Regions from separate parts of the Viridibacillus sp. NPDC096237 genome, predicted to be linked through region 2. Evidence: riboswitches for the same ligand, from Rfam matches in the RefSeq annotation. Region 2 holds a riboswitch; each other region holds the start of a gene.

Region 1 (3,285 bases), on a different contig from region 2:
AATATTGGCACGTGTAACAAGGCCGATTAAACGGTGCTCTTCATCTACAACGGGAATATGTTTTAAATTTCGTTTTAAAATGCGACGTACTGAATCTTGTAATTTTGTACCATTCCGTACATAAAAAACGTCTTTTTCTACTGCTTCAGAAATGCTAGAAGTAGTATGTCGTGCTGTGGTTAAACCTTCAACATCGATATAGCCTTTTAGATGATTTTGTCCATCAACGACAAACAATGTGTCGACACGTTTTGTCACCATTAAACGAAAAGCATCATTAATACTTTTCTCTAATGTAATAGAGATTGGTTTAATCATTACATCATCAACAATTTTCGCACTTGGTTTTTCTTGTATTAAACGGTGAGAGCCGATAAATTCACGAACAAATTCATTAGCTGGGTTAGATAGGATATTGTCAGGAGTATCAAATTGGATAACTTGGCCACTATGCATAATACAAATACGGTCTGCCAACTTAATTGCTTCATCCATATCGTGCGTGACGAAAATAACAGTTTTGCCAAGACGTTGCTGTAAATCTTTCATCAAGTCTTGTAACGTGTCACGCGTAATAGGATCTAATGCACCGAATGGTTCGTCCATTAAGATGATGTCTTGGTCTGCGGCTAATGCTCGGAGCACGCCGATACGCTGTTGTTGACCACCAGATAATTGCGCGGGATATAGATTAAGATAGCTTTGGGGTAAATTAACGAGTTCTATGAGGCGTTCTGCTGTTTGATCTTTCTTTTCCTTTGACCATTTTAACAATTTAGGTACAAGTGTGATATTTTCACGAATGGTCATATGTGGCATGAGACCAATTTGTTGAATAACATATCCTATACTCCTACGTAATGCTACTGGATTCTTCTTCGATAAATCTTCCCCTTCCAAATAGATGGTACCTTTGGTCGGTTCTATCATTCTATTAATCATACGCATGGCAGTCGTTTTCCCACTGCCACTCGTACCGATAAAGGCGACAAATTCACCGCGTTCAATTTCAATATTCATATCGTCAACGGCTTTCTTTCCCCCCCTATACACTTTCGATAAATTCTCTATCTTTAGCATAAGTATTCCCCCTCAAATTTATAACCTAAGATTAGTTTACCCTCTTTTGATAAGTGATAAACCTAAAAAGTATAATAAGTTAAAAAATATTCACTAAAATGTATAATCATTAAAAATCTAACTAGAAGTTCTATATGATTTTTAATTGTAATATTAGGCACATACTACGATTCTTAATCCCTACAAAAATACTTTGTTTTTCATATTGACTTTCACTTTTATAAAAAGTAAAATAATTGAAACAATAAAATATTACTTATCACGAGAAGCTAAGGGACTGGTCCGATGAAGCTTCAGCAACCACTGTCTAACAGAATGGTGCTACTTCCAGCAAGAGAAATCTTGGCCGATAAGGGTGCATATACAACGTTAAAGCTCCCTCTTTTATAAATGGGAGATTTTTTATAGCTTCAATACATAGTAATTCTATAAGAATTATAAACTTAGAGGATATGAGGTTGATTTATTATGAAAGAGATATTTATAAGAACAGAGCTACAACGTCAATGGTTAAATAAATTGGCGTTACTAAAAGTTCAAATCGCAAAAAGTGCTGCGACTGTAGATGAATTATCTATATTCCCAAAAGAGAGTTTTAGCCAACTTCGTGAAATTGGCTATTCCGCAATTACTTTACCAAAAGAATTTGGTGGCGAAGGGTTTTCAGTTTACGATATGGTTCTTTTGCAAGAAACACTTGCTAGCTACGATGAAAACACTTCACTTTCAATGGGCTGGACTCTAGGTGTTATAGGTGAATTGTATGAGCAGAAATTATGGACAGCTGACCAGCTTAATTTCTTTGCAAATGAAGTACAAAATGGTGCTATTGTGAATCGTTCTGTAAGTGAAGCGCGCACCGGGAGCCCCACTCGTGGCGGACGTCCTGGAACAAATGCAGTTCGATCTGACAATGGATGGCTTATAAACGGACGCAAAACCTTCACAACGGCTTCCCCTGTTTTAGATTATTTTTTAACCTCTGCTTGGATTGAAGATAAACAACAAGTTGGGTTCTTCTTAATTCACAAAGATACCACTGGACTATCTATTGAAGAAACATGGGATGTAATGTCGATGCGTGGCACTTCTAGTCATGACTTAATCTTACAAAATGTTAAAGTAAGTGACTCGGATTTAGTCGAATTACCAAACCATCCGAGCGGTGGTAAAATCAATGGCTGGTTATTGCATATTCCTGCAACATATTTAGGCATAGCACAAGCAGCCCGTGATTATGCAGTTCACTTCGCAAATCACCATCAACCAAATAGCTTAAATTCACCTATATGTTCATTACCGAATGTACAGCATCTATTAGGTGAAATTGAGTTAAAGCTACAGCAATCTAGATTTGTCCTATATGGTACAGCTGAAGCTTACGATGATCCACAGCGAAGAGATTCATTGACACATGAAATTGCTGTTGCCAAACATACAGTGACTAATGCAGCCATTGATATCGTTGACAAAGCAATGCGCGTAGTAGGTGCAAAAAGTTTACAAAACTCTAATCCATTGCAACGATATTATCGCAATGTACGTGCTGGGCTACACAATCCTCCAATGGATGATATGACCATTACAAAATTGGCATTAACAGCTATTGAAGAACAGAAACAACAGAATTAGATTGTCTATTAATAATTAAAAAAAATTAAAAAGGAGATTTAAGATATGTTCAGTAAAAAATTATTAAAATTTGCAGCAGTCGGTATTACTTCAATAGCAATTTTAGCTGGTTGCTCAACAAGTGAGGCATCTGATTCCAAAGGCAAGGAAGATTCATCAAAAGTACGTACGGTGAAAGTTGCCTTTGATCAAGCTAGTAAGCCCATCTCATATATTGATGACCAGGGTAATCCAACTGGATACGATGTAGAAGTAATGAAACTAGTGGATGAATTATTACCAGATTATAAATTTGAATATGTAGGCACAACTAGTGACGACTTATTAATTGGTGTCGAACAAGGTAAATACCAAGTCGGTGTCAAAAATGCCTTTTTCACTGAAGAGCGTACAGAAAAATTCATCTATCCTAAAGAGTTCCTTGGCTTAAGTAGTGCGGGCTTGGTATTACGTAAAGAGGATGAAAATATTAAATCTCTAAAAGACTTTGCATCAGCAGGATTCTCTCTAGCACCAATTGCTGCAAATAATGCTCAATATACAGTCATTGATGAATACAATCAAAAAAATCCA
Region 2 (3,285 bases):
TCTGCTAAGCCTAATACAAACGTTAAAGATGATTCTTTAATTAGCCCAATAAAATTATTACCAAGTGCAGGAACTGCTACTCGAATAGCCTGCGGAAAAATCACCTTTCTCATGGCTTGCATTTTTGTCATTCCTACAGACAAACAAGCGTCCATTTGATTGCTCTCAACTCCATTTAAAGAACCACGTAAAATTTCAGATAAATACGCTGCATTATTTAAGCTTAGACCGATTAAGGCTGCTTGTAAGGACGTTATAACAGCCATCTCTGGGAAAATCTGAGGAAGTCCAAAATATAAAACGAATAACTGCACAAGTAATGGTGTCCCTCTAAAAAATGAAATATATAATCGAGATAATGGATATAACACTTTCATTCGATTACGATCAATGAGAACAAGCATAATACTAATAAGGAATGAAATAATCATGGATACCATAGAAACACCTAATGTGATATATACATACTTCAATAACTGTGGTAACGACTCTAAAAAATACATAAAATCAAACTTCATTTTGTCACCTTCTATAACGATTTTACTTTATTTGTTTTATGCAATTTCAAAAACAATACGATTACCACTTGGATCTTCTACCGCAAACTTATTTCCCAAATCTTGAATTTGTGTTTGTTGTTTAATATATTTTTTTGCTGTTTCAAAATTTTCTGTTGTTGGTAATTTAAACCTTACTTCTTTCAATCCTGATTCATTTTCCGCCGCCTTTTGTAGCCCCTCACCCGACCATACATTTCCCGCAATATGATGATGATAGCCACCTGTCGAAATAAAGAATGCTGTATCAATAATTACCTGTTCCTCAAAACCTAACGTATTGACGTAAAAACCTACCGATTCCTCGATATTAGCCACTCGTAAATGGACATGGCCAACAATTGTTTCTGTTGGTAATTTACCATCTGTTTCAAAATCAGCTAACGGTGCTAATTCTTTAAAGTTAAGTGGATTACTACCGCCTGGATACTTATCCCAATCTTCACGATTACGATCAGCATATATCTCAATACCATTTCCTTCAATATCATACAAATAAAATGCCTCACTATATCCATGATCACTCGCACTATCTAATCTAGCAATTGGGATGAAGCGTTCAAAGTGCGGGAAACGTGAAGCTTGTTCTACTGGACTATCAATCGTTTCCTTATTACGCAGAATTTCGAAAAATTTCGTTGCAAATGCTTCTCTACTTGGTAATAAAAATGCTGTATGGAATAAACCTGTGCTTTTAGCCGGTTGTAATTTTTCTGCTGTTTTTTCTAATTCAAAAATAACTGTGTTACTACCTTTTCCACCAAACTTAGCATGTTGTGTATTTCTCTCTAATACATCAAGACCAACTACATTTTCATAAAATGCAATTTGACGCTCCAGATCCTTTACTTTTAAAATAACACTTCCTACTTGTGTCGCTCCATTCAATACAAACTTCTCTTGTTTTCCATCAATTCTTTGTACCATCTTAAAACCTCTCTCTTTTTTATTAACCAATTACGGAATAAACAACTTCTAATAAAAAACGCTCTTTCTACATAATCTAGAAAGAGAGTTGAGGGGAGCTAATTCAACTCTTATCTCTCATGATTTCATGCAATCATGTTGGAGTTAGCACCTTCCTAAACAATAGGGGTTGCTGAAACTTCAACGGGCCAATTCCCTCAGTTTCTCAAGATAAGAAATTCAGTTAATATTCCTAGTTAACTTATTGGTTTAATTGATTTTAAAACATTTTCTATAATTTAGCAACATTTTTTCCCAATTATTTTATTTCCATGAAAAATAATTCCTTAATTCGAATTAGAATTTTGAACAATAAAAAACTAGCATGAGAGAATTCCGATTCTCATGCTAGTTTTTTTGAATGCCTAAATTAAATATATTATTTTAATTTCCCTGCTTTTAAATCCTTATGCCATTGCAGTAAACCTGGAATGTCTGATTCATCAATAGCACCTGATTCTTTTGCCGCTTCAACTAACGCTTCGAAGTTTGATAGGCTATAGTAAGGAACACCAACTTCTTCAAAGGCTTGTTCAGCACGCGGTAATTTATATGAATACACTGAAACAACACCAAGTACTTCTGCCCCTTCACGACGAAGTGCTTCTACAGCTGTAATGCTTGAGCCACCTGTTGAAATGATATCTTCTACTACAACTACCTTTTGACCTGTTGAAAGTTTCCCTTCTGTTTGGTTACCACGACCATGGTCTTTTGGTTTTGAACGTACATATACCATTGGTAAGTCTAAAATATCACTTACCCATGCTGCATGCGGAATCCCTGCTGTTGCTGTACCAGCTACTACGTCTGTTTCTGGGAAGTTTTCTTTAATAAGCGCTGCAAGACCGTTTGCGATTGTTGTACGTACTTTTGGATAAGAAATCGTTAAACGTGTATCACAGTAGATTGGTGATTTAATACCTGAAGCCCAAGTAAATGGATCATTCGGACTTAGTTCTACCGCTCCTACTTCTAACATGCCTTGTGCTACTTCTTTTTGAATTGTCATTATTGTTGTCCTCCCCATAATTGTTGTACAGCATGGTACGATTCAACTGGATTTTCTGCTTGAGTTATTGCACGCCCTACTACGATTTGCGTCGAGCTTTCTTGACGTGCGAAATCAGGTGTAGCAACACGTTTTTGATCATGTGCTGCACCACCAGCCATACGAATTCCTGGTGTTACTTTTAAGAAGCTTTCTCCACATATTTCGCTGATTGCTTTTGCTTCAAGTACAGAGCAAACTATACCATCTAAACCCGCTGATTGTGCTAACTTGGCATAATGCAGTACTGATTGATCTAATGATAAATTGATTTTTTGCTCGTTTTGCATTTGCTCTTCAGTCGTTGAAGTTAACTGAGTTACCGCAATTAAAGCTGGTCGCTCTTTACCAGCCTCCGTTCCCTCTATTAGACCTTCAAGAGCAGCCGTCATCATATTGGAGCCGCCTGCAGCATGGACATTGACTAGATCTACACCTAGTTTTGCTAAGCCTTTCATCGCTGATTTCACCGTATTTGGAATATCATGCAGTTTTAAATCTAAAAATATGTCGTGACCTTGCGCTTTAATTTTGCGAATGATGTCTGGCCCTTCTTGTAAATAAAGCTCAAGACCCACCTTCACAAATAGTGGCTCGTTGAACTGAGAAAGAAATGTCATTACTTTCTGTTCATCTGAAAAATCTAACGCGATAATAGGCTTATCATTCATTTAGCGGTGGCTCCTTCCAATTACATCTGTTATTTTGTCA
Region 3 (3,285 bases), on a different contig from region 2:
ATTTGGATTAGGAATTTTATTTAACAGAAGAACTAAAAAAGCATAGTAAAAGCGAGGACTATTAATTGGTTTCATACCATTAATAGTCCTTTTTTATATTGGATAAGGATAAAATATTTGATTACTACAGTATTTTATTGTTCATTTTATAATAAAAATGTAGTTGCCACAAAATCACCACATTATTTAAGTCTTATGCCTTGTCTGTTGGAAATCACTTCTTCTATGATGGTAGATAGGAAGTCGAGTAGTGACAGGAGGAACTATAGCGATGTTGAATGAGGCAATTGAATTTATAAAGATGTATTATTCGGAAACGGGACAATCTGATGAGGAGTTAGTGAGTCGCATAGCTGAAGTAGAGCATGAGATTCATGACAATGGTTTTTATGAACATACGATAGATGAACTGAAGTTTGGTGCACAAGTAGGTTGGCGCAATAGCAATAAGTGTATTGGTCGCTTATTTTGGCAAACGATGCAATTACTTGATCAGCGCGAATTAAGAGATGAGCAGGATATTTTCCACGCACTTTTAGAGCATATTGATTTTGCAACAAATGATGGTCGTATTCGTCCAACGATTACGGTTTTCTCTCAACGTGATGTAAGAGTTTGGAACCATCAATTAATTCGCTATGCAGGTTATGAAACAACTGATGGTATTGTAGGCGATCCAGATTCAGTAGCGTTTACACAAAAATGTGAGCAACTTGGCTGGCAAGGACAGGGTGGCCGTTTTGATGTGCTACCACTTGTTATTCAAGTAGAGGATAGAGCCCCACAAATATTCGATATTCCAGCTGAATATATATTAGAAGTACCGATTCGCCATCCTGAGTTTGAATGGTTTGAAGAGCTTGAGTTGAAATGGTATGCGGTTCCGATGATTTCGAATATGAAACTCGAAGTAGGTGGCATCACGTATGCGGCGGCTCCCTTTAACGGCTGGTATATGGGAACAGAAATTGGTGCGCGTAATTTAGCGGATGATTATCGTTATAATATGCTTCCAATAATTGCAGAGAAAATGGGTCTAAATACAGCATCTAATTCGACTTTATGGAAAGACCGCGCATTAGTTGAATTGAATGCAGCAGTTTTATATTCGTATAAAGAAGATGATGTGAGCATTGTAGATCACCATACAGCAGCGCAACAATTCAAGCGCTTCGAAACTAATGAGCAAATTGCAGGGCGTGACGTAACGGGAAATTGGACATGGCTTATTCCACCATTATCACCAGCTACAACGCATGTTTTCCATAAACCATATGACAATGAACGTAAAACACCGAACTATTTTTATCAAAAAGCGCCATATTAATTTAGAGAATTACAGGGAATATATTGCAATTTTTAATGGAGTGACGTATCATGATTTTTAAATACTACTAATTCAATAGGTTTTCTTATCGAGAGAGATGGAGGGACTGGCCCTGTGACATCTCAGCAACCGCTATTATAGCAAGGTGCTAATTCCTGCAAGTTGATTAAAAAACTTGATAGATGAGGAGGGACTTGTATACAAAGTCGATTTCTTGGAGTGAAATATAGAAGTCGGCTTTTTTATTATCATGAAATAAATATGTAATACTATAATGAAAAGTTCTAAGAAAAAAATTTAGCTTTAATTCATAGTAAACTAATATGAATTAAAGGGATAAATAGAATGGAGGAATATTGAATGAGTGCGATCACGCAAAAAGAATTTTTAACTACAATTTATGAAGAAATAGATCAAGGCTTTGCTGAAATTGTTGGATGGAGAAGATATTTGCATGAGCATCCTGAGCTATCTTTTGAAGAATATGAAACAGCAAAGTTTATTGCAGATAAGCTTGAGGGTTTTGGTTTAGAAGTGAAAAAAGGGATTGGTGGAAATGGTTTAATCGGAATTTTAAAAGGGGAGCAGTCTGGTAAGACAATTGCTTTAAGAGCCGATTTTGATGCATTACCAATTACAGATTTAAAAGAAGTTACTTATAAATCTCAAAAAGAAGGCGTCATGCATGCATGTGGACATGATGGGCATACAACCGCATTACTAGCGACAGCAAAAACGCTCAGTCATTACTGCAAGCATTTACATGGTAACATTATTTTCATCTTCCAGCATGCGGAGGAAAAACCACCTGGTGGTGCAAAATTCATGATTGCTGAAGATGTATTAAAGGATGTGGATTATGTTTTCGGTGCACATTTAGATTCAGGTGTTCCAGTTGGAAAAGTATCTGTTGGTGATGGCTATAGAATGGCAGCAGTAGATAAATTCGCGATTAAAATTCAAGGGCTTGGTGGACACGGTGCGAAACCACAGCAATCCATCGATTCAATCGTAATCGGTAGTGAAATAGTAAGTTCATTACAGAACATAGTCAGTCGTCGCTTAAACCCTTTTGATGCAGCGGTAGTGACAGTGGGAGTTTTCCGTGCAGGTAGTGCTTTTAACATTATCGCAGATTCGGCGATTATTGAAGGAACAGTACGTACAATGACAGAAGATGTTCGTAGTAAGGTGAAAGAGGAAATTTATGCAATTGTAAAAGGGACTACTGAATCAGCGCATGCAACGTATGGAATTGATTATTTACGTGGCTACCCAGCGCTTTATAATCACCCATTCGAAACTGCACTTGTAAAAGAGTTATTTGAAAATGAGTTCGGTGTAGAATCTGTAATAGATATCGAGCCGTCAATGGGTGCAGAAGACTTTGCCTACTTTTTAAATGAAAGGCCAGGCACTTATTTCAAAGTAGGCTCTCGTAATGACGATGAACGCACACAATTCCCGCATCATCATCCGAAATTTGATTTTGATGAAAGGGCGTTATTAATAATCGAGAAATCGTTTGTGAAAATCGTTTCACATTATTTATTTAAATAAGGGGACTTGAACATGACATTATCGTTTGATCACTTAGTACATTTTGTAGATGAACCAAAAGAAGTAATTAAGCTATTACAAAGCCAAGGAATCCATGCTGTTGAAGGTGGCGTTCATGAAGGGCGCGGAACGTATAATGCACTTAGCTACTTTGATCTAAGCTATATCGAGTATCTCGGTACATATGACAGAGCTCTAATAGCTGAGACAGAGCATTTACATCACAGTCTTATTGAAACAGTAGTAAATAATGATTTCAAAGAAGGCTTCGTAAGATTTGCAGTTCGTACATCGGATATTGAGGGGGTAGCAGAGCGTTTGAAAGAGCAAGGTCTATCTGTAAATGGACCAGTACCGATGTACAGAAAACGACCAGATGGCAGTATTATTACTTGGCA

The links. Region 2 has a riboswitch for S-adenosylmethionine ahead of ACQKMD_RS02205 (VOC family protein). Riboswitches for the same ligand answer to the same signal wherever they lie in the genome.
Region 1: it holds a riboswitch for S-adenosylmethionine, as region 2 does, so the genes downstream of both, ACQKMD_RS15990 (acyl-CoA dehydrogenase family protein) here and ACQKMD_RS02205 (VOC family protein) in region 2, are expected to answer to the same signal.
Region 3: it holds a riboswitch for S-adenosylmethionine, as region 2 does, so the genes downstream of both, ACQKMD_RS12180 (M20 metallopeptidase family protein) here and ACQKMD_RS02205 (VOC family protein) in region 2, are expected to answer to the same signal.

What each region holds. Positions count from the first base shown of each region.
Region 1 is NZ_JBNNTI010000032.1:16,226-19,510, reverse strand. Features, by position in the region: gene ACQKMD_RS15995 (betaine/proline/choline family ABC transporter ATP-binding protein) at 1-1,080, opposite strand, end outside; SAM riboswitch class I at 1,334-1,436, shown strand; gene ACQKMD_RS15990 (acyl-CoA dehydrogenase family protein) at 1,549-2,712, shown strand; gene ACQKMD_RS15985 (transporter substrate-binding domain-containing protein) at 2,758-3,285, shown strand, end outside.
Region 2 is NZ_JBNNTI010000001.1:425,099-428,383, forward strand. Features, by position in the region: gene ACQKMD_RS02200 (amino acid ABC transporter permease) at 1-518, opposite strand, end outside; gene ACQKMD_RS02205 (VOC family protein) at 555-1,484, opposite strand; SAM riboswitch class I at 1,592-1,701, opposite strand; gene pyrE (orotate phosphoribosyltransferase) at 1,903-2,535, opposite strand; gene pyrF (orotidine-5'-phosphate decarboxylase) at 2,535-3,245, opposite strand; gene ACQKMD_RS02220 (dihydroorotate dehydrogenase) at 3,246-3,285, opposite strand, start outside.
Region 3 is NZ_JBNNTI010000019.1:66,280-69,564, reverse strand. Features, by position in the region: gene ACQKMD_RS12185 (nitric oxide synthase oxygenase) at 272-1,327, shown strand; SAM riboswitch class I at 1,410-1,516, shown strand; gene ACQKMD_RS12180 (M20 metallopeptidase family protein) at 1,688-2,887, shown strand; gene ACQKMD_RS12175 (VOC family protein) at 2,900-3,285, shown strand, end outside.